Nitratidesulfovibrio vulgaris str. Hildenborough: one gene and its partner. The protein of the gene in region 1 interacts with the protein of each later gene in a pairwise test. Links are inferred from orthologs where the notes say so. Each region holds a gene or a part of one and is shown on either strand. Other genes may lie near its edges. The genes, in order: def and DVU_RS14330.

Region 1 (10,036 bases):
TCAAGGACGTCACCGACGCCGTGCGCGGGTCCGAGTTCAAGCTCTTCGCCAAGGCACCGTTGGTCAAGGCCATGCGGGTTCCCGGTGGCGAGACCATGACCCGCAAGGAGATCGACGAGTTCACCGAATTCGTGAAGATCTATGGCGCACAGGGCCTTGCATGGATCAAGATCCGCGAAGGCGAATGGCAGTCGCCCATCGCCAAGTTCCTTTCCGAGGCTGAACGTGCCGCGCTCGTGGCCGCCCTCGGCCTCGAAGTGGGCGACATCGTCTTCTTCCAGGCTGGCGAACCGGGCATGGTCAACGCCGCGCTCGGCAACCTGCGCGTGAAGCTCGGCCAGCACCTCGGTCTCATCCCCGAAGACACCTACAACTTCCTGTGGGTTACCGACTTCCCGCTGTTCGAATACGACGAGGAGGAGAAGCGGTACGTGGCATGCCACCACCCCTTCACCTCGCCCAAGGACGGCCATTTCGACCTCATGACCAGCGACCCGGCGGCAGCCCGCGCCCGTGCGTATGACATGGTGCTCAACGGTTACGAGTTGGGCGGCGGTTCCATCCGCATCCACTCCGCCGAAGTGCAGCGCCGCATGTTTGCCGCGCTGGGCCTCGACCCGCAAGAGGCGGAAGAGAAGTTCGGCTTCCTCATTCAGGCCCTCGAGCATGGCGCACCGCCCCACGGCGGCATCGCCTTCGGCATGGATCGTCTGGTGATGCTCCTCACCGGTTCGCCCTCCATCCGCGACGTCATCGCCTTCCCGAAGACGCAGAAGGCGACCTGCCTCATGACGCAGGCACCCGACGCCGTGAGTGCGCGCCAGTTGCGCGACCTCGGCATCCGCCTGCGCGAGACGCCGCAGGAACAGAAGCCCGAATAGCCTAGCAAGTTCGCAGGGGGCGGCCATGTGCCGCCCCTTTCGCATCGGGGGGGGCTCCAGTGGAGGGGGCTTTCTGACTGGTATGGGCGCATCCGGGTGCATGACCGCCGGGCCCTGTCCTTTGCATTTTCCGCAGTGCCTACGCTTGTCGAGCGTGGTGCGGTGGGCGCATTCCCTGCCGTTTCACCCCTGCACGGCCGCATCCGCCCGACGGCATCGCCGGCTTGCCCTGCCGGCCCCGCCTTGCCGTTTGCCCTACCCTGCCTTATTGTCCCACCTCAAACCTTTACACGGAAGCACGCATGATCAGGGAAGTCCTCAAATACCCCGATGAGCGCCTCGCCATCGAGTGCGACGACATCGACGAGATAACCGACGATATCCGCCAACTTGCGGCTGACATGGTCGAGACCATGTACCGCGAGGACGGCATCGGCCTCGCCGCACCGCAGGTGGGTGCCAATTGCCGCCTCATCGTGGTCGACGTCAGCGGCCCCGAGAAGCGCGAAAGCCTCATGACGTTCATCAACCCGCGTCTCGAACCTCTCGGTGACGAGAAGGTCGAATCCGAGGAAGGGTGCCTTTCCGTCCCCGCCCTGCGCGCCAAGGTCGAGCGGCATGAGCGTGTGCGACTCACGGCACGCGACCTTGACGGCAATGAAGTTTGCATGGATGCGGACGGCCTGCTGGCCATCTGCCTGCAACATGAGATCGACCACCTTGGCGGTACGCTCTTCATCGACCGCATAAGCCGCCTCAAGCGCTCACTCTATGACGCAAAGGTGAAGAAATGGCTGAAAGCGCGCCGCTCAAGATAGTCTTCATGGGCACGCCGGACTTCGCTGCGGCGAGTCTCCGGCATCTTCTCGCGTGGGACGGATGTGACGTCGTCGGCGTGTACACGCAGCCCGACCGCCCTTGCGGGCGTGGGCAGCAGTGCCGGCCCTCCGCCGTGAAGATGCTCGCCCTCGAGCACGGTCTCGACGTGCGGCAGCCCGTGAGCTTCCGTGACGAGGCGGATGTGCAGGCCCTTCGTGACTTCGGGGCCGACATCCTCGTGGTCGCCGCCTACGGCCTCATCCTGCCGCAATCGGTGCTCGATGCCGCGCCCATGGGGGCCGTCAACGTACACGGTTCGCTGCTGCCCCGCTACCGTGGCGCCGCGCCCATCCAGAGGGCCGTCATGAACGGCGACGCGGTCACGGGCATCACCATCATGCAGGTGGTCAAACAACTCGACGCAGGCCCTATGCTGCTGCAGAAGGCCCTCGGCATCGGCTGCGACGAGACGTCAGGACAGTTGCACGACCAGCTTGCCGAGTTGGGTGGGCGATTGCTTGTGGAGACGCTGGCGCGCCTCAGGGCGGGGACCATCATGCCCATCCCGCAGGACGACGCCCTCGCCACCTATGCCGCCAAACTCACCAAGGCCGACGGCCTCGTGGACTGGAACCGCACTGCGGTCGAGGTCCATGCACAGGTGCGTGGCGTGACACCGTGGCCTGCCGCGTACTTCACGCTTCGGCGCGAAGGGCAGAAGGACGTGCGCGTCACCATCGAACCCGGCACCATCGGGCCGCTGCTTGAGCAGCCTGCCGTACCCGGCACCATCGTCGGGCTTGTGGACGGTGCCATCGCCTTCGCCTGTGCCGACCGCACCTACCTCGTGCGCACTATCCGTCCTGCCGACAAGAAGCCCATGACAGGCGAGGCGTTCTGGTGCGGCTATCTCAGTCGCTGCGAGGGCGAATGCCCCGGCTTTGCCGTCTGCGAAGGTGCCTAGAGACGTTGCCCATGCCTTCACTTCCACATGTCGTTGCCTTGCGTCGCATTCCGGTGCTAGGCTGCGTGTGATGTGAAGGTCTCGCGTCCGCAACGTCAACCGCAATGCAACGGGGGCTGTGTGCTTTCCAAGAATCCCCACTCGCTGCCGCGTGAAGACTACCACGGCGCTCGCAAGCGTCTCTTCATAGGCCTCATCACAGGCACTTCAGTAGGGTTGTGCCTGTTGCTGCTTGTGGGATGGGTTGTGCCGTACATCGGTCTCGGCAACATCCACCCGTGGGTTCCGCATGTGACAGGTGCCCTGCTCGTGCTGTGCATCCTTTGCATCGCATGGGCTTCCCTGGGGCTCGTGCTCCATATCTACACCGGACGCCCCATGCTCGGTACCGAGCGCATCCGCGGGCTCACCATCAAGATTTTCCTGCCTCTCATGGAGCTTCTTGGTCGTGTCATGGGTGTCGGGCGCGAAGAGGTGCGGCATTCGTTCATCAAGGTCAACAATGAACTTGTGCGCAGCCGTGGCGGTCGGTACACGCCTGATGAACTGCTCATTCTCGTGCCGCACTGCCTGCAATCGAGTCGGTGCGAGATTCGGCTCACCTATGACATGAACCACTGTAAACGGTGTGGCAAATGTCCCATCCGCGACCTTCTGGCCCTGCGGGACAGATACGGCGTTTCTCTCGCCATTGCCACAGGTGGTACCATCGCGCGCCGCATCGTGGTGCAGACGCGCCCCAAACTCATCATCGCCGTCGCCTGCGAACGCGACCTCGCCTCCGGCATTCAGGACACGCACCCCATCCCTGTCTACGGTGTCCTCAATGAACGGCCCAACGGTCCATGTCTCGACACGCTCGTGCCCATGCAACGTCTCGAAGCCGCATTGCGGCATTTCTTGCGAGATGTCCCTGTCTCTGCCGGGGGGGCTCCTGACGAGTCGCGCCGCGGCAGGGATGCCGCTGCGGCGTTCGGTAAGGCACAGGGGCCGGAATGTCGTGTTACGCAAGGTTCTTCGCAGCGTAGGGGGTCTGATGGCTGATTCTCTTCCGGGCCGGGCTTATGTGCATTTTCCTTGTCGCACAGTGTCCGGGGCGCGTCTTCGGCCTCTGGTTCTCGTCCGGGCTGTCCGTACCGCAATGACGACGGCTGGACCCTGACCGAGTGGGATTGTTTCCGCCTTGGGGCTTGATGCGTCTCCACCGTCTGGCGTGACTCGGCTACCGTTGCTGTTTTCCTCTCTTCCTACCTGCTGTCTCAAGAGACCTAATTCATGACAAGTCTGACCTCCGACCTTCCCTGCCCGCAACCGGGCGTCCTCTTCCCGGACTTCGCCCCGGTGTTGCGAGACCGCAAACGCCTGTCGTGCGTCCCCCCTGCACGTGCCGGTGCACTCGTCGCACTGGATGCCGTCGTGCGCGCCGGTGTCGATGTGCAGGCCGCCCTAGACGACTCTCTGTCGCATGCCTCTCTTTCGCGTCAGGATGCCGCGCTCTGCACGGAGCTTGTCTATGGCTATCTCAGGTCGGAAATTCGTCTTTCGTGGCTTGTACGGCGTTTTCTGAAGGCCCCTTCGAAGCTGCCCCCCGGCGTTCTGGCATTGCTCTGCCTTGCCGCCTACGAACTCACCCAGTGTGACAGGGTGCCTGCGTATGCCACCCTCGACTGGGCCGTATCCGCTGTCAGGGCACTCTATGGCACGGGTGTCTCACGCCTTGCCAATGCAGTGCTGCGCAATGTGGACCGGCTGGGCGATGCGTGGCGCGTAGCCGACTTCTATGCGTGTGTCGGCGATAACCGCGACAGGCTGTGTGTAAGGCACTCCGCCCCGCGCTGGCTTGTCGACCTGTGGTGCGACGGGTACGGCGAGGAGAAGACGACAGCCCTGCTGGAGGCCTCGCTGCTGCATCCCGCACCGGGCGTACGCATCAACCTCGCCCGTGCTGACGGTGCGGATTGTCTGCAACAACTCCTTTCCGGCAACGCCGGGACAGGTCGGCAGGCTGCTGGAAAGGCCGGTGTCGTGTTCACCTCCGGAGGCACACCTTCCGAGGTGACTTCACTCGTATCCGAGGGGCGGGCTTCCCGGCAGAGTGGTGCTTCGCAGTCGGCCCTTGCGGCACTTGAACCCGAGGTATGGCCGGGTCCCGTATGGGACTGCTGTTGCGGACGGGGTGGGAAGACTGCGGCGCTTGTGGAAACCGGTGTTGCGGTCGTTGCTGCATCAGACCCCAGTATGAGCCGTCTGCGGGGGTTGCGCCGCGATTTCGCAAGACTCGGTCTTCCGGTGCCGCTTGCGGTGCGTGCCTCTGCTGTGCGCCCGCCTTTCAGTTGCGCCGCCAGCATGGCCCGGGCCGGGAGTTGTGGCGATGGCGGCAGCCCGCTTGCCATTGATGGCATTGAAGTGGAGGTGTCCCGTGGGCAATCCGCGACAGGGCTTGTCAACGCCTCTGGGCTGGGCAGCGGTGGTCTTTTCGGTACCATCCTTGTGGATGCCCCGTGCAGTGGGCTTGGCACGTTAAGCCGCAGGCCCGACATCAAGCGTAAGCGAACCACGGCACAGATTGCGGAACTTGTTGCCCTTCAAGAGGCCATTCTCGATGCCGTCTGGCCCTGTCTGCGTTCAGATGGCGTACTCGCCTACATAACGTGTACCCGCAATCCGCAAGAAAACGAGTTGCGGATTGCGGCATTTCTTGAACGTCATCTGGATGCGAGACTTGAAATCGCGTACGAGACACCCCTTGAGGATGTCTCGCGCGAATTCTTCTATGCAGCCCGGTTGAGGAAGGCTTAGGGGCTGTTTATCCGGCTACCACCGTATCGCAACGGGCGTGGCGTGTACCTTGCGGCTTGCCGTATGGCTGCTTGCATCACACCGGTCTTGTCGTATTCAAGGCTTTGGCTGGAGTGTGATTCGCTCAAGGATGCTCGCATAATAGGCATCATCATCGGATAGGGGCACCGGCTTCCCGCGTCTGTCGAGTATCCGGCGCAGGATGACCTCGAGTTTGCGCATCTGCCGTACCTTGTCCCGTTCATCTGCGCAATTCTCCAGTAATTCAAGCATGGTCTGCACTTCTTTCCTGTCCTGGATCTCGGAGGGCAGATAGCCTGCGTTTCGCAGAATCTTGTATGCCATGCGCAAGTCTTCAGGGATGAGCGAATCATCTTCGATTGAGAGCGGTTTTCCCGTGCCGGGCAGATTCTCGAAGGCACCCTCTTCTTGCGCTTCGGTTATGCGCTTTTCCGCAATGAGCGTGATGGCGTCCATGTTCGCCTCTTGTCATGTTTCACGGGAAACCGTGGAACATGTCTGTGTCTTCGTCCGGTCCATCACCCTGTACAGATGCCGCTATTGCCAGCGGTTGACCTGTGGTACGTCCAGCGTGGCGATGGCGTGGCGCAATTCGTCGGGCGACGCCGTTGCCGCCCCCACCTGACCTACCACGATGCCCGCGGCATAGTTGGCGAGAATGCAGCTTTCCAGCAAGGGCAACCCTGATGCCAGGCACAGTCCCACCGTCGCGATGACGGTATCACCCGCCCCCGTCACGTCGTAGACCTTCTGGGCGACAGTCGGCACATGCCACGCATCGTCCGGTGTCATGAAGAGCGCCATCCCCTGTGGTCCCAGCGTCGTGAGCAGGTGTTCGCAATCAAGCTTGCGGAAGATTGCCGCGGCAGCAGCCCGAATCTGTTCCCTGTTGCCTGCTGGCAAGCCTGCCCCCTCACTCGTTTCCTTGGTGTTGGGGGTAAGCATGTGCACCCCCTTGTACAGGTGAAAATTAGGCGTCTTGGGGTCGACGAGAATCAGCGGTCTTGTGGAGGACGCAGCGCACATGGCGGAAAGTCTTTCCATGAACGAGGCTGTCACAATGCCCTTTCCGTAGTCGGAGACCACGACCACGCGCGTGTCAGCCAGTGCGTCCTGTACCAGTGCCAGCAATCTGTCGAGATGCACTCCGCCGACCGGAGAGGCATCTTCGCGGTCGATGCGCAGCATCTGTTGCTGGCGGGCGATGACTCGCGTCTTGATGGTCGTAGGGCGTCCCGGAATCTCCACAAGTTGTGGTTCGATGCCTTCATTGTCGAGGACGCGCCGGAGAAGCGCCGCCCTTGTGCCTGTACCGCAGACGGAGATGAGGCGTGGTACCCCGCCAAGGGTGCGCACGTTGCGCGCAACGTTGCCCGCACCGCCCACGAGGTGCCTGTCTTCGGTGACATGCACCACGGGCACCGGGGCTTCGGGAGAGATGCGCTCGGCGTCGCCCATCAGGTACTCGTCGACCATGACGTCGCCGACGATGAGCACTTCGTTGCCTGCAAGTCCGGCGACACTGGCAAGGAGTCGCTCTTTATCTATGGTGTATCCGTTCATGCTGCGTGGATTAGTGGTTGGAAAGCCCAAGGCGGGCGAGAAGCCGTGCAAGGTCGTCCGGGCTGTCGAAGGCGATGGTCACCCTGCCCTTCTGTTCTGTCCCGCTGACCGAGGCCTTGAGTGACAGCGTGTCCGCAATGCGCTTTTGCAGTAGTTTCACTTCTGGCGTCTTCGTGCGCATCGCCTTGTTGCGTGGCGTCTGTGCCCGATGGGGGACGTGCGCGAGGGTGTCGGGAAGCGTGCCGTGTTCCTTCCAGTAGGTAGCCGCGGCTTCCGCATCACGTACGGTGAGACTTTGCTCGATGATTGCGGAACGCAGTGTCTCTTGGGCCGTCTGGTCGGTCACACCCAGCAGTGCGCGTGCATGACCCGGTGTGAGACGCCCGGACCTCACATCATCCAGTGATTCTTGTGGCAGTTGCAGAAGGCGCAGTGTATTGGCCACAGCAGGTCTGCTCTTGCCAAGCTGGCGAGCGAGCTCTTCCTGACTGAGACTGAATTGTTCGCGCAGGTCGTGCATGGCGAGGGCTTCTTCGACCGGGTTCAGGTCCTCGCGTTGCAGGTTCTCGATGAGGGCGACCGCGAGCGTCTCCTGGTCGGAGAGGTCGCGCACAAGGACCGGCACTTCGCGCAACCCTGCCAGTCTGCTGGCCCGCCAGCGTCTTTCACCGGCGATGATCTCATATTGTTGCGGTTCGGTGCCGCGCACGGGCCTCACCAGCAAAGGTTGCAGCACGCCCTTTGCCCTGATGGAGTCGGCGAGTTCCTGAAGTGCACTCTCATCGAAGTGCTTGCGTGGCTGTGCCGGGTTGGGGGCCAGTGAGCGTACCGGAAGACTGGTGATGTCCGACGCTGCCGAAGGTTCGACGGTATTCTTGAAGAGGGCGTCCAGGCCACGACCGAGGCCGCGTTGGTTTCCTGCCATATCCATCTCCTTGACTTTCAAACGTGTTGCTCTAACTGTGGTGGGCGACTTTCAAACCATCCCGTCCGGAGAAACCATGAACGAGAGAGATGCCCACGTTGTCCGGTTGTTCGACAGGCATGGCGACCTGTACGGCGTGATGCTCAGCCCCGACCTGTGGCGTGCTGTCGAACGCAAGGTCATGCCCGTTCTCGAACAGGCGCTGGAGGTGATGTACCCCACCGAGAGGCCCGAACCTGTCGAAGACCTGAAGATGTTCAAGGACTATTGGGATTTCAGGTATCCTTATGTTCCTGACGTCCATTGCGACCATTGCGGTGCTGCCACGGAGGACTGGGAGAACGATCCCGTGCATCCGTTCAGGCTTCGTAACGCCACCCTTTCGGGTATGCTCGTGTTCACGTGTCGCCAGTGCGGGGCAGCCATCCGCAAGAAGCATTTCAAGGACCATATCTGTTTCGAATTCACGCCGCCCGGTTGCGGTTGCGGTAGCTGACCCTCTACCCCGCCTGCGCGTCACGGCGCTGGGGCTTACGTAGCACGACCTCTTTGGCGAGTGCGAGGTAGGCTTCAGCGCCTTTTGATTTGATGTCGTAATGGATGATCGACTTGCCGTGACTCGGTGCTTCTGAAAGGCGCACGTTGCGAGGAATGACCGTTTCGAAGAGGTGGTCGGGGAAGCACTTTCTCACTTCGTTCTTCACCTGACGCGAAAGCTTGTTGCGCACGTCGTACATGGTGAGCACGACGCCCAGCAGCGACAGGTTCTGATTGAGTCTGCGCTTGACCTGCTCATAGGTTTGCAGCAGCTTGACGATGCCCTCCAGCGCGAAGAATTCGCACTGCAAGGGAATGAGCAGTTCGCGCGCAGCGCACAGCGCATTGAGTGTGATGAGCCCCAGAGAGGGCGGGCAGTCGAGAAGGATGTAGTCGTACCTGCTATCCAGCGGCTTGAGCAGGTCGGCGAGATAGTATTCGCGAGCCATCTTGTCGACCAGCTCAAGTTCGATGGCAACAAGGTCTGTCGTGGCCGGCAGCAGAGACAGGAACGGTGAGCTTGTGGTCAGTATGGCATCCACTACCTCTTCCGGCTGGAAGAAGGATGTGTACAGGCTGCGTTCGATGTCTTCCTGATCAAAGCCGAGTCCGCTTGTCGAATTGGCCTGCGGGTCGCAGTCGACAAGAAGGACCTTCTTTTCCATGATTGCCAGCGATGCGGCGAGGTTGACCGAGCTGGTGGTCTTGCCCACGCCACCCTTCTGGTTGGCTATCGCAATGATTCTGGCCACGACTACCGTTCCTGTTGCGTTGTGGGGTACTTCAAGTTTCACATGAAACATCGGCAGAGAGGCTCGCCACGTGCGGCCTCGACTCTTGCTAGTTGAGGATGCGCATCGCGTCAATACGGGTTGTCTGCATTTACTGCGTGCACTATCCACGAAGCGAGACATGGTGCGGGTGCGCGGGGCAATAAAAAAGTTCATGTTTCACATGAAACCTTGCGTGGCCCGCATCTCGTCTCTGTGGAATGGCATCGTCGAAGGAGAGACGCTACTAGGCAGGTGCTGTTGATGGAAATAGGTATGGAGGGTCGCGAGGCGTTACGGTGGTGTGAGCCTGTGGTGACTGCCCGAGGAATGCTGAGGGTGTTTGGCCAAACTCTAGACAAGGATATTGACGGATGCCTGCGCGAGGTGTCTTTTCCGCCCTCCGCCCTCCGCCCTCCGCCCTCCGCCCTCCGCCCTCCGCCCTCCGCCCTCGGCCTGTTAGCGTGGTCGGGACTGTTGCCCGTTTCCCGCGTGTGAGTGGTGCCAAGCCGGACCAGACTCTTGTGCTGGTGGTATCCTGTTAGACTGCGCCAGCGTCAGGAGTCCCCGCCTGTGACCAAGAACGTGTTCTGCATTGCTGCTGTGACAGGTTGCCCCACCCCTTGCGGAAAAGCATTCCGCGCCGTCTTGCCGTAGCCATGAAAAAAGGGCCGTCACGTGCAGTGAGGGCCCTTTCAGGTGGTCACAGAGGCGTAAGGCTATGCGCCGTAGTACTCGCGGTACCATGCGACGAAGG
Region 2 (10,071 bases), 360 kb from region 1 along the record:
CGGGTGCCCCGCCATGTCGTACACGCGCCTCCCGACCGTCAGCCGACGCCCTGTCCCGTCATCTCCCTGTCGTTTCGACCGCCGCCTGACGCTACACGGGCCGCACGATGACGCGATTCGTCCGCCGGGGTACTCCACGGAACACCCCGGTCGCAAGACAGCATCCTTCCCGTCACCCGGGCCGGGCGACGGGCAAAGCAGCATAGAGCCATGAACTTCACCATACAGAATCTCAGCAAGACCTTCGGTGGCCGCGACATCCTCTCCGACTTCTCCCTCGAGGTGCAGTCCGGGGTGCGCCTGTGCATCTGCGGCCCCAACGGATGCGGCAAGTCGACCCTGTTGCGTCTCGTGGCGGGTGTCGACCACCCCGACGGCGGGCGCATCATCCTCCCCAAGGGGTGCCGTCTCGGCTATGTCGAGCAGGAACTGGACGAGTCGGTGCTCGACACGCAACTGTTGCACTGGGTGCAAGACGTGCTGCCCGACTGGAACGACTTCTGGGAGGACTGGGAAGCGGCCTCCGCCAGCGGCGACGAGGCGGCCCTGAAGCGCCTTGGTGCGCGTCAGGCCGAACTGGAACAGGTGTACGGCTACAACCCGGAGCATCGCGCCCGCGCCGTGCTCTCCGGTCTCGGCTTCTCGGAGCGCAAGTGGCTGCTGCCGTTGCGTCAACTCTCGGGCGGCTGGCGCGAGAGGGCGAAGCTCGCCCGCGTGCTCACCGCCGGGGCGGACGTGCTGCTGCTCGACGAACCCACCAACCACCTCGACCTCGAAGCCGTGGAATGGCTCGAGACCTTTCTCATGGAATACAAGGGTGCGTTGCTCTTCGTGGCGCACGACCTCGTGTTCATGAACAAGGTGGGTACGCATGTGCTGTATCTGGGCGGCAGCAAGCCGCTCTACAGGCGCGGTTCGTTCAGCCAGTTCGTGGAGACGCAGGAGGAGATCGAGGCCCAGCGCGAGCGCGAGGCGCAACGTCTTGCCGACGAGATAGGCCGCAAGATGGCCTTCGTGGAGCGGTTCCGCGCCAAGGCCACCAAAGCACGGCAGGCCGGTTCGCGGCAGAAGATGGCGAAGAAGCTCGAGAAGGAGCTGGAGAACTTCCAGCCCGAGGCGCGGCGCAAGTCGCTGGCCTTCAAGTGGCCCGAACCCGCCCGTGCCGACAAGACCGTGCTTGGCGTGGTCGACCTCGACTATGCCTTCCCCGACGGCACACGCCTGTGGCCCCGGCTCTCGTTCAACCTCTACCGGGGGCAGAAGATCGCCCTCGTAGGGCCCAACGGGTGCGGCAAGTCCACACTGCTGAAGATCATCGGCGGCAGGCTCGAACGCTCGGGCGGTACGGTGGCGGCGGGGTCGCTGGTGCGCATGGGCTACTTCAGCCAGCACCAGCTCGAGACGCTCAACCCCGACGGGACAGTGCTCGGCGAGATACGGCGCCTTTCCGACCCGCGCACCACCGAAGAGGAACTCATGAGCGTGCTCGGCCTCTTCATGCTGGGGCAGGGCTATTTCGAACGCTTCGTCCGTTCGCTCTCGGGCGGCGAGAAGAGCCGTCTCGTGCTGGCAACGCTCTTTCTTTCGCGCGCGAACTTCCTCGTGCTCGACGAACCCACCAACCACCTCGACCTCGAAAGCCGCGAGGCCCTCGTCGAAGCGCTCGACGCGTATGAGGGCACCATCCTCATGGTGGCGCACGACCGGCATCTGCTCTCCAGCGTCGCCGACGAGGTGTGGGCACTGGGGGGTGATGGCATCACCGTCTTCGATCAGGGTTTCGAAGCCTACGACGAGGCGCGCCGTGCCGCCGGTGGCGGAAGCCTCTCGGACGGCGAGACCGACGCCCAGCGTGGCGGCGGCAACCTCAACCGCGAGGAGCTCAAGCGTCTCAAGCGCGAGCAGGCAGAGGCCCGCAACCGCCTGTACAAGGAACTGAAGCCCCGGCAGGATGCCTACGCCAAGCTTGAAGCCGACCTTGAGAAGCTGCTTGACGAACAGGGCACGGTAGAGGCCGAACTCGCCGACCCCGACGTCTATGCCGATGGTGCACGGGCTTCGGCCCTGCTGCAACGGTTCGGCGAATTGCAGGCCGCCTCCGAGAAGCTGCTCGAACGCATGGGCGAGCTTGAGCCGGTCATCGCAGAACTAGAGGCGCAACGCGCCGCCCTGTCGACGGAGGCGCTGTGATGCGTGTGGTTCCCGTCGTGGCGGGCATCCTGTGGCGCGGCGACCGTTTTCTCGCCGTGTGCAGGCCCGAGGGCAAGCCGCGCGCTGGCGCATGGGAGTTCCCGGGGGGCAAGGTCGAACCGGGCGAGACCCCGGAAGAGGCCCTTGCCCGTGAACTGGGCGAGGAGTTGGGCGTGCGCCCCCTGACGGCATCGCTGTGGCGTGAGGTGCGGCACGACTACCCCGAACTTTCGGTCGCCTTGCGCTTCTACCATGTGACCCGCTTCGAGGGGGAACCCTTCCCGCACGAGGGGCATGGCCTTGCGTGGATGACACGCACGGAGGCGCTGGCCTTGCCGTTCCTCGAGGCCGACCTCGAGCTGGTGGCCGACTTGCCTGACCGACCGTAAAGAGGGCTGCCCGGGCTGAACGAAGCGCCCGGCCTACAGGCGGGGGCTGCCCGGCCTTCAATGCCTCGAAAGGCCGTACGGTGCAGGCGTCCAGTCCGGCACATGTGCCGTGTCTTCGGGCCGGGCACGGTGGCTTGAAGACCCGGTGTGATCAGGCGTTTCACAGTCGCGTTCGCTCGTGTAGCGGCAATGCTGCCCGCGCATCGAACAGGAGAGAGACCATGCAGACGGTTCTGCTGCTGATGGGGTTGCTTGCCGGGGCGGTACTGCCCACGCAGGCGGGCATCAACGCCATGCTCACCGAACAGTGGGCGCGTCATCCGGTGCTGACGGCCTGCGCTTCGTTCGCCGTGGGCACGGTGGCGCTGGCGGGCTGGGTCTTCGTGGCGCGTCTGCCCGTGGCCTCGCCTGCCGGTACGTCGTGGTGGCACTGGACGGGCGGGCTTCTGGGGGCGTTCTTCGTGGCGGCCGTCACCTTTCTCGCGCCTCGCCTCGGGGCAGTGACCACGGTGGTGCTGGTCATCGCGGGGCAGCTTGTGGTGGCTTCGCTGCTCGACCATTTCGGGCTTCTGGGCTACAGGCAGCGCAGTTTCGACCTCATGCGGGCACTGGGCGTGGCCTTTGTGCTCGTCGGGGTGTTTCTCGTGCGCCGTTGATGGCGCAGGGGCGTAACGGATGTTTGAGTTTGGCCCGCGCTTGGCCTATTGTGATGCGGTTGCGCCTTCCGCGTCACCGGGCGGGTGTCGGGAGGAGCAGGGAATCGTTTGTACGGAGGCAGCATGGCGACCTTTACGTGGGATGCAAGTCTGGACGTCGGCATACCGGAGATAGACGCACAGCATCGCGAGATGACCGATATCATCGCGACGCTGCATGAGGCGTACCGGGCCGGACGCGAGCGGGATGTTCTGGCGGAGCTCATCAACCGCATCAACGAATACGCCCAGATGCACTTCGCCACGGAGCGGCGTTACATGGAACCCGTGGCCGATGCCATTCCCAACTACGAGAAGCACATGCAGGAACACCGCGAGTTCTTTTCGGACGCCATCGGTTTTCTGCTGCGGTATCTCGACAATGGCGCGACCATCACCCCGGAGCTTCTGGACTACCTCGCCGAGTGGTGGTTCAGGCACATACGGGGCACCGATCAGGTGATGGGCCGTGTTCTCAGGGAGAAGGGCATCGTATAACGGGCGGCGCGACTCGCGGGCCGCGACGCATCACAAGGAGTAAGAGATGTCCAAGGAAAGACTGGTCGTCGCCGTCGTCGGAGCCACCGGCGCGGTGGGACGCGAGATGCTCAAGACCCTCGAAGGGCGCGATTTTCCGGCTGCCGAGGTGATTCCCTTCGCCTCTGCACGTTCCGCCGGGAGCAAGGTTCCGTTCCGTGATGGTGAGCTCACCGTGCGCGAACTCACCGAAGACTGTTTCACGGGCATCGACATCGCCCTCTTCTCGGCAGGTGGTTCCACCTCCGAGAAGTTCGCCCCCCATGCCGCCAAGGCCGGGTGCGTGGTCATCGACAACTCCAGCGCATGGCGCATGGACGCCCGGTGCCCGCTGGTCGTGCCCGAGGTGAACCCCCATCATCTCGAAGCGCACAACGGTATCATCGCCAACCCCAACTGCTCGACCATCCAGATGGTGGTGGCCCTCAAGCCCCTGCACGACGCCGCCCGCATCAAGCGCGTGATCGTATCCACCTATCAGGCCGTATCCGGCACGGGGCAGAAGGCCATCGACGAACTCGACCGTCAGGTACGGCAGATGTTCAACATGATGGAGCCCGAGGTGCAGGTCTACCCGCACCGCATCGCCTTCAACTGCCTGCCGCACATCGATGTCTTCCTCGACAACGACTACACCAAGGAAGAGATGAAGATGGTGCACGAGACGGTGAAGATCATGGACGACCCGTCCGTGAAGGTCACCGCCACCTGCGTGCGTGTGCCCGTCTTCTACGGCCATTCCGAATCGGTGAACATCGAGACGGAGAAGAAGCTCACCGCCCGCGACGCCCGCGCCATCCTCAGTCAGGCCCCCGGTGTGCAGGTGTACGACAACCCCGGCCAGAAGATGTACCCCATGCCCATCGACGCCGCAGGCGAGGACGCCACCTTCGTGGGACGCATCCGCGAGGACGAGACCATCGAGAACGGCCTCAACCTCTGGATCGTGGCGGACAACATCCGCAAGGGTGCGGCCCTCAATGCCGTGCAGATAGCCGAAGAGCTCATCGACCGCGACCTCGTCGCCGTGCGCGACACCACGGTCTTCTTGAAGTGATGACCGGGCCGGGGGACTGCGGTCCCCCGGCCTCCCCGTCCCGCGAGGCTGGCCCTTCGGCTCTTCTGCCGAGGTCGCCGCGCGGGGCATGGACAGTCCGACGCGCCACCCCCCGTGGTCAGCACCGGCGGTGCCGTATCCCTCGTACCCTCGTGGCTGCTGCCCGATGATGCGGGAGGCGCACCCGGTCAGCCGACTCCCGGGACGGCGCGACGCGCCGGTTCACTGGCCCGCCTCCGGCGGGCAGGAGCGTGCCTCATGCCACCCGTTCTCGACCGTACCGCCTACCTCGAACGCCTTCTCTCCGTCGACCGCCCGGGTTCGGGCAGCATTCTCGCCTTCTACGAGCACCGGGTAGGGGCCATCTGCCATGACCCGAAGCTGATGCTCATGCCCCTCGACGACCACCTCGCCCACCGGGGCGACGGTATCTTCGAGAGCATGAAGTACGAACACGGGCGCATCTACCAGCTTGAGGCGCACCTTGAGCGCATGGCCCGTTCCGCCGAGGGGCTGTATCTGGAACCACCCTGCACATGGGATGCCCTCCGTGAGGTCGTCATCGACGTGGCACGGGCCTCGGGGTGCGAATGTGGCATGTTGCGGGTTCTGGTGGGGCGCGGGCCGGGCGGCTTCGGCATCGACCCTGCCGAGTGTCCCGAAGCCAGCCTGTATGTGGCGGCCTACAAGTTCACCCCCAAGGACGAGGCATGGTACGCCAAGGGGCTCACTGCCTTCCGTAGCGCCATTCCGGCCAAGCAGGGGTATCTGGCCCGCATCAAGAACGCCAACTATCTGCCCAACGTGTTCATGACCCGCGAGGCGCATCAGCGCGGCATGGATGTGGCGTTCAGCTTCGACGAGGAGGGGTTCCTCGCCGAGGCCGCCATCGCCAACGTGGCGCTGGTCGACGCGCAGGGCGCGCTGGTGGTGCCGGAGTTCAGCAACGCGCTCGCTGGTACGACGGTACTGCGGGCCATGGAACTGGCACAGGGCGAGATGCCCGTGACGTTTCGCAAGGTGCGCGAAGACGACCTGTACGCTGCACGTGAGGTGCTGGTGCTTGGAACCAGCAGCGATTGCGTGGGTGTGGTGGCGTTCGAAGGGCGACCGGTGGGCGACGGCAGACCCGGCCCGGTTTCGGCCCGGTTGCGAGCGCTGTTGCAGGCCGACCTTCTGGCCAGCGGCACACCGTTCCTCGGCTGAAGGGGTGGGAATGCGTCCGGGATGCCGCCGGGTGCCCCGGCTGGTCGTACCCGGAACCATCGTCCGGGGCCGTAATACGGGGCTCTGTACCCGCGGGCCCGTGGGCCGACACCTGTTAGCCGGGGGGCTCCATCATGGGGCTGCGCTTCCCGGTCGTATCATTCCGGGGGGGGCAACTCCAGGGCTGCTTCGCCTGTCCCGAAAGAGGCGGCCTTGGGGGCGTTCATGTGTGGTGTGCCCTGTGAAGGGTGTCGGAGATGGAGCAAAGGCTGGCGGAATCCCTGTGGCATATGGGCGGCATGGGGTGTTCGTGCCGATGTTCGCCGGCCTGTGACATGGGCCGGTCAGTGATGCTTGTCGGCCGTGACTGCCGGGTCTGCCGGTCGGGCCTGCGTACGCCGTGTAACGCTTGGCGACGGGCAGCACCGTATCGTCGGCGCAATGAAGTTCTTGAGGCGGTGGCATCCCAATGCACATCCTGTTGTTCCATTTCGACGAATCCTGCCCCGCCAGTGTGCGGCAGACGTTCCTTCTGGCCCGTGATCTCTCTGCAGGGACGGCCGGAGATGTGACGCTCGTCTGCACCGCCGGGGGATTTCTCGAACGCGAGGCCCGGAGTGTCGATGTGCCCGTGTTGCCCGTGGGCGGCCTGACGGGCAAGCCCCTGACGCTGATGCGTCTCGTGCGTGCCGTCCGGAGTCGCGAGGCCTTTGTGCTGCACTGCTGCGACACCGCGTCTGCCGCACTGGTTCGTCAACTGAAACGGCTGTCCGGGGGGCGTTGCCGCACGGTGCAGACATGGCGCGTGGTGGGCGGGGATGCGGCGCGTCATGTCGAACGGGTCTGCCGTCATGCTGACGCCGTGCTGTGCCACGGCGAGATGGTCTGCGACCGCCTCGAACGGCACGGTGTGCCACGTTCGCGTCTGTTTGCCGTCTCCCCTGCCGTGGACGCCGGGCACTACGCCCCTCGACGTCCGAGGGGCGATGGTCGTTGCGTCTTCGTGGTCGATGCGCCGCTTGCGGCGTCATCGGGCCACGGCATCGTGCTTGCGGCCATGCGTCTGCTTGCGACCATGCCGGGCTTGCCGGAGTGGGAGGTGAGGCTGGTGGGCGATGGCCCCGACTTTGCGTCCCTGCTCGCTACGGCACGGCAGACGGGGGTGGACACGCATCTCGCCATGCTGGGAACGCAGGACGAACGGCGCATCCTGCCTGATGCCGACGTGCTGCTGGCCCCGTCGCTGGACGGTGAGCATGGGGCCGATGCCATACGTGCCGCATGGTGTGTGGGGCTTCCTGCCGTCGCCTCGTCTCTTGATGTGCATACGGGCATGGTGCGGCATGACGAGACCGGCTTGCTGGTTCCCGTGGGGGACGCCGATGCACTGGCTGCGGTCATGGCGCGTCTTGCGCGTGATGTCGCCGGAGACGGCGCGATGGCTGCGGGGCTTGTGGCGGGAGGTCGTGCCGAGGTCCTGCGGCGTACACCGGAACGGCTGGCGGCTGCCCACCTCGACATCTATCGTGAGCAGGCGGGGGCGGTGCGTCGTAGCCTGCAATCTGCCGGGGTCTGAACACCGCGCCGACTTCGGGCCGTGGTGTATGCCGGTCGCAACCCTGCAGAAGAGCGCGCAGGGCGGACGCCTGCTGCGGCACACCTGAGACGGGCACCAGCCCCGGAACATGCGGGCGAAAGGAAGGCCATGCGCCACGCGCGTGTGACCATACGTCAGCGCGTCCGTCTCGACATGCGAGGTGGTTGTGCGCTCAGGGTCGCGTGTCCGGAGACGTCAGATGGGCGATGTGTCGGCCCTTGCTATGATGGCGGCGTGTCCCTTGCCGCCGGGGGGTATCTGCGTCAGCGCCTTGGCGAGGATGTCCATCTCCAGCGGCTTCGCCAGATAGCCCGAAATCCCCCGACTCATGAAGTCGCGCCGTTCCTCGGTGAGAACGTGGGCGGTGAGCGCCAGCACGGGGATGTCCTCCACTCCCGGCACGAGCCCCGAACGCAGGGCTTCAGTCAGTTCGAGGCCGTCCATCTCCGGCATCTGGATGTCCATGAGGACGCAGTCGAACGTCTGCTGTCGCAGCATGGCGATGCCTTCCACCGCCGATGATGCCACGACGGGGTAATGTCCCAGCCGTTCGAGCATCCGGCTGGCGGCGACCCTGCTGATGTGGTCGTCTTCGACGACAAGCACCTTCAGTCCAGCCCCGGTCTCGAATCCCTCTGTCACACCTTCCGGCGTCTTCTCGATACGTCCGAACATGAGCGTACAGGCGATGGTCGTACCCGCCCCCTCTTCGCTGTCGATGGCGATGGTGCCACCCATGCCGTGCACGAGGCTGCGGACGATGCCAAGGCCCAGACCGGTACCGGGGTAGCGGCGGCGGTATGAGCCGTCGACCTGGAAGAACGGTTCGAAGACGTTGCCCAGCATGTCTTGCGGGATGCCTATCCCCGAATCCTCCACCATGAGCAGCATTCGCAACGCCCCGGCGGGGCTGTGCCGTTCGAGACCGTGCAGCGAGATGCGCACGGTTCCCTGCTGGGTGAATTTCACCGCATTGCCCACAAGATTGAAGAGAATCTGCCTGAAGCGGGTCACATCGCCGATGAGCAGGGGGGGCACATTGGGCGATATGTCTGTCTCAATCCGGATGTCCTTGTCCTTCGCGCCCGTGGCGAGGGTGTCGCGCACGGTGTACAGGGCGCCAGCTGCGTCGAAGGGGTCGGAGGCGAAGGAGGGGGCCACCGAACCAAGGCGGGTGAAGTCGAGAATGTCGTTGATGACGGTGAGCAGGTTGCGGCTGGACTGGCTTGCCACATGCAGCAACTCCTGCTGGTCGGAAGTGAGCGGGGCGTCCTCAAGAAGCTGGAGCATGCCCAGCACGCCGTTCAGCGGAGTGCGAATCTCGTGGCTCATGTTGGCGAGGAAGATGCTCTTGGCCTTGTTGGCGGCTTCGGCATCATCGCGGGCCTGTCGCAATTCGGTCTCGAACCGTTTGCGCTCCGTGATGTCGGTGTTGGCTCCCACGACCAGCGTGGGCCTGCCTTCCTCATCGTATTCCACCACCTTGCCACGGCAATACATCCAGTGCCACACGCCTTCGTCGTCGCGAAGGCGTAGTTCCATGCTGAAACCCTTGTCCCCGCCCTGCCCGTTACGCAGGTTGTGCAGCAGCAGTTCCGCGTCGGCCGGGTCGGCCCTGTGGCGACAGTGGCACTCATCTTCCGCGTCGGAGAGCGCCAGCAGACCGGGGCACCTGTTGTTGCACAGGAACCGGTCGTGCACCACGTCGTACTGCCAGATGGTGTCGGTGGATGCCTCCACCGTCCACTTGAGCAGTTGCTGGCTGCGTAGCAAGGCGTCTTCCTGCGCCTTGAGCAGGGTGATGTCGCGTCCCGTGCCCACGGTGCCCAACAGTTTGCCCTGCCTGTCGTAGAGTGGCGATTTCTGCACGTCGAGCATGAGGTAGCGCCCCTGCACCTTGCCGTCCTCACGAAACCTTCCGGAGGTGCGGGTCTGCAGAACCACCCTGTCGCTGTCGATGCAGAGTTCGCCGAAGGTGTGCTCGTGCCCGAGATGCCTCTGGCGTTCGGCGAAGTGGAGGTCGGTCCTGCCGAGCACCCTTTCGTCATCGCTGTGCAGCAGGTTCTCACGGATGGCACGGTTGGCGAAGATATAGCGGCATTCCGTGTCCTTGGCCCAGAGCATGTCGATCATGTTGTCCGACATGGCCTCGACGAGGTTGCGGAAGTCGGCAAGGGCCGCCTGCGAGCGGTTGCGTTCGGTGATGTCGGTGCCGCAGGCGATGACTCTCATGCCAGTCAGGCCGAAGCCGGGCATGAGGCGGGCTTCGATTTGCAGGGCGCGTTCTCCACCGTCGAGGGCGCGGCAAGCCGCTTCCACAGAAAGCCTGTCAGCCCCCGAGGCGAGCATCACAAGTAGTTCCATGACGAACTGGCGCATGCCGAGGCGCATGAAAAGGTC

The links.
Region 2: the proteins of def (region 1) and DVU_RS14330 interact in binary tests that used the Escherichia coli proteins (3 or more experiments, as listed by UniProt). The link is inferred for Nitratidesulfovibrio vulgaris str. Hildenborough from one-to-one orthologs.

What each region holds. Positions count from the first base shown.
Region 1 is NC_002937.3:3,528,422-3,538,457, reverse strand. The notes cover bases 1-2,941. They hold def (peptide deformylase), read left to right. Parts: upstream 1-1,183; coding sequence 1,184-1,699; downstream 1,700-2,941. Other genes in these bases: DVU_RS15785 (DUF116 domain-containing protein), read left to right, coding at 2,785-2,941; fmt (methionyl-tRNA formyltransferase), read left to right, coding at 1,672-2,664; aspS (aspartate--tRNA ligase), read left to right, coding at 1-881. Outside these bases: more of DVU_RS15785, read left to right, coding at 2,942-3,708; DVU_RS15780 (transcription antitermination factor NusB), read left to right, coding at 3,940-5,463; DVU_RS15775 (DnaJ family domain-containing protein), read right to left, coding at 5,560-5,940; DVU_RS15770 (bifunctional heptose 7-phosphate kinase/heptose 1-phosphate adenyltransferase), read right to left, coding at 6,022-7,047; DVU_RS15765 (ParB/RepB/Spo0J family partition protein), read right to left, coding at 7,058-7,972; DVU_RS15760 (hypothetical protein), read left to right, coding at 8,049-8,468; DVU_RS15755 (ParA family protein), read right to left, coding at 8,473-9,261; DVU_RS15750 (NAD-dependent epimerase), read right to left, coding at 9,999-10,036. UniProt on the Escherichia coli protein: Removes the formyl group from the N-terminal Met of newly synthesized proteins. Requires at least a dipeptide for an efficient rate of reaction. N-terminal L-methionine is a prerequisite for activity but the enzyme has broad specificity at other positions.
Region 2 is NC_002937.3:3,169,006-3,179,076, reverse strand. Bases 2,868-5,843 are described here. They hold DVU_RS14330 (aspartate-semialdehyde dehydrogenase), read left to right. Parts: upstream 2,868-3,818; coding sequence 3,819-4,868; downstream 4,869-5,843. Other genes in these bases: DVU_RS14325 (aminotransferase class IV), read left to right, coding at 5,127-5,843; DVU_RS14335 (hemerythrin family protein), read left to right, coding at 3,359-3,772; DVU_RS14340 (DMT family transporter), read left to right, coding at 2,868-3,235. In the rest of the region: DVU_RS14350 (ABC-F family ATP-binding cassette domain-containing protein), read left to right, coding at 211-2,190; DVU_RS14345 ((deoxy)nucleoside triphosphate pyrophosphohydrolase), read left to right, coding at 2,190-2,579; more of DVU_RS14340, read left to right, coding at 2,801-2,867; more of DVU_RS14325, read left to right, coding at 5,844-6,074; DVU_RS14320 (glycosyltransferase family 4 protein), read left to right, coding at 6,544-7,650; DVU_RS14315 (ATP-binding protein), read right to left, coding at 7,867-10,071.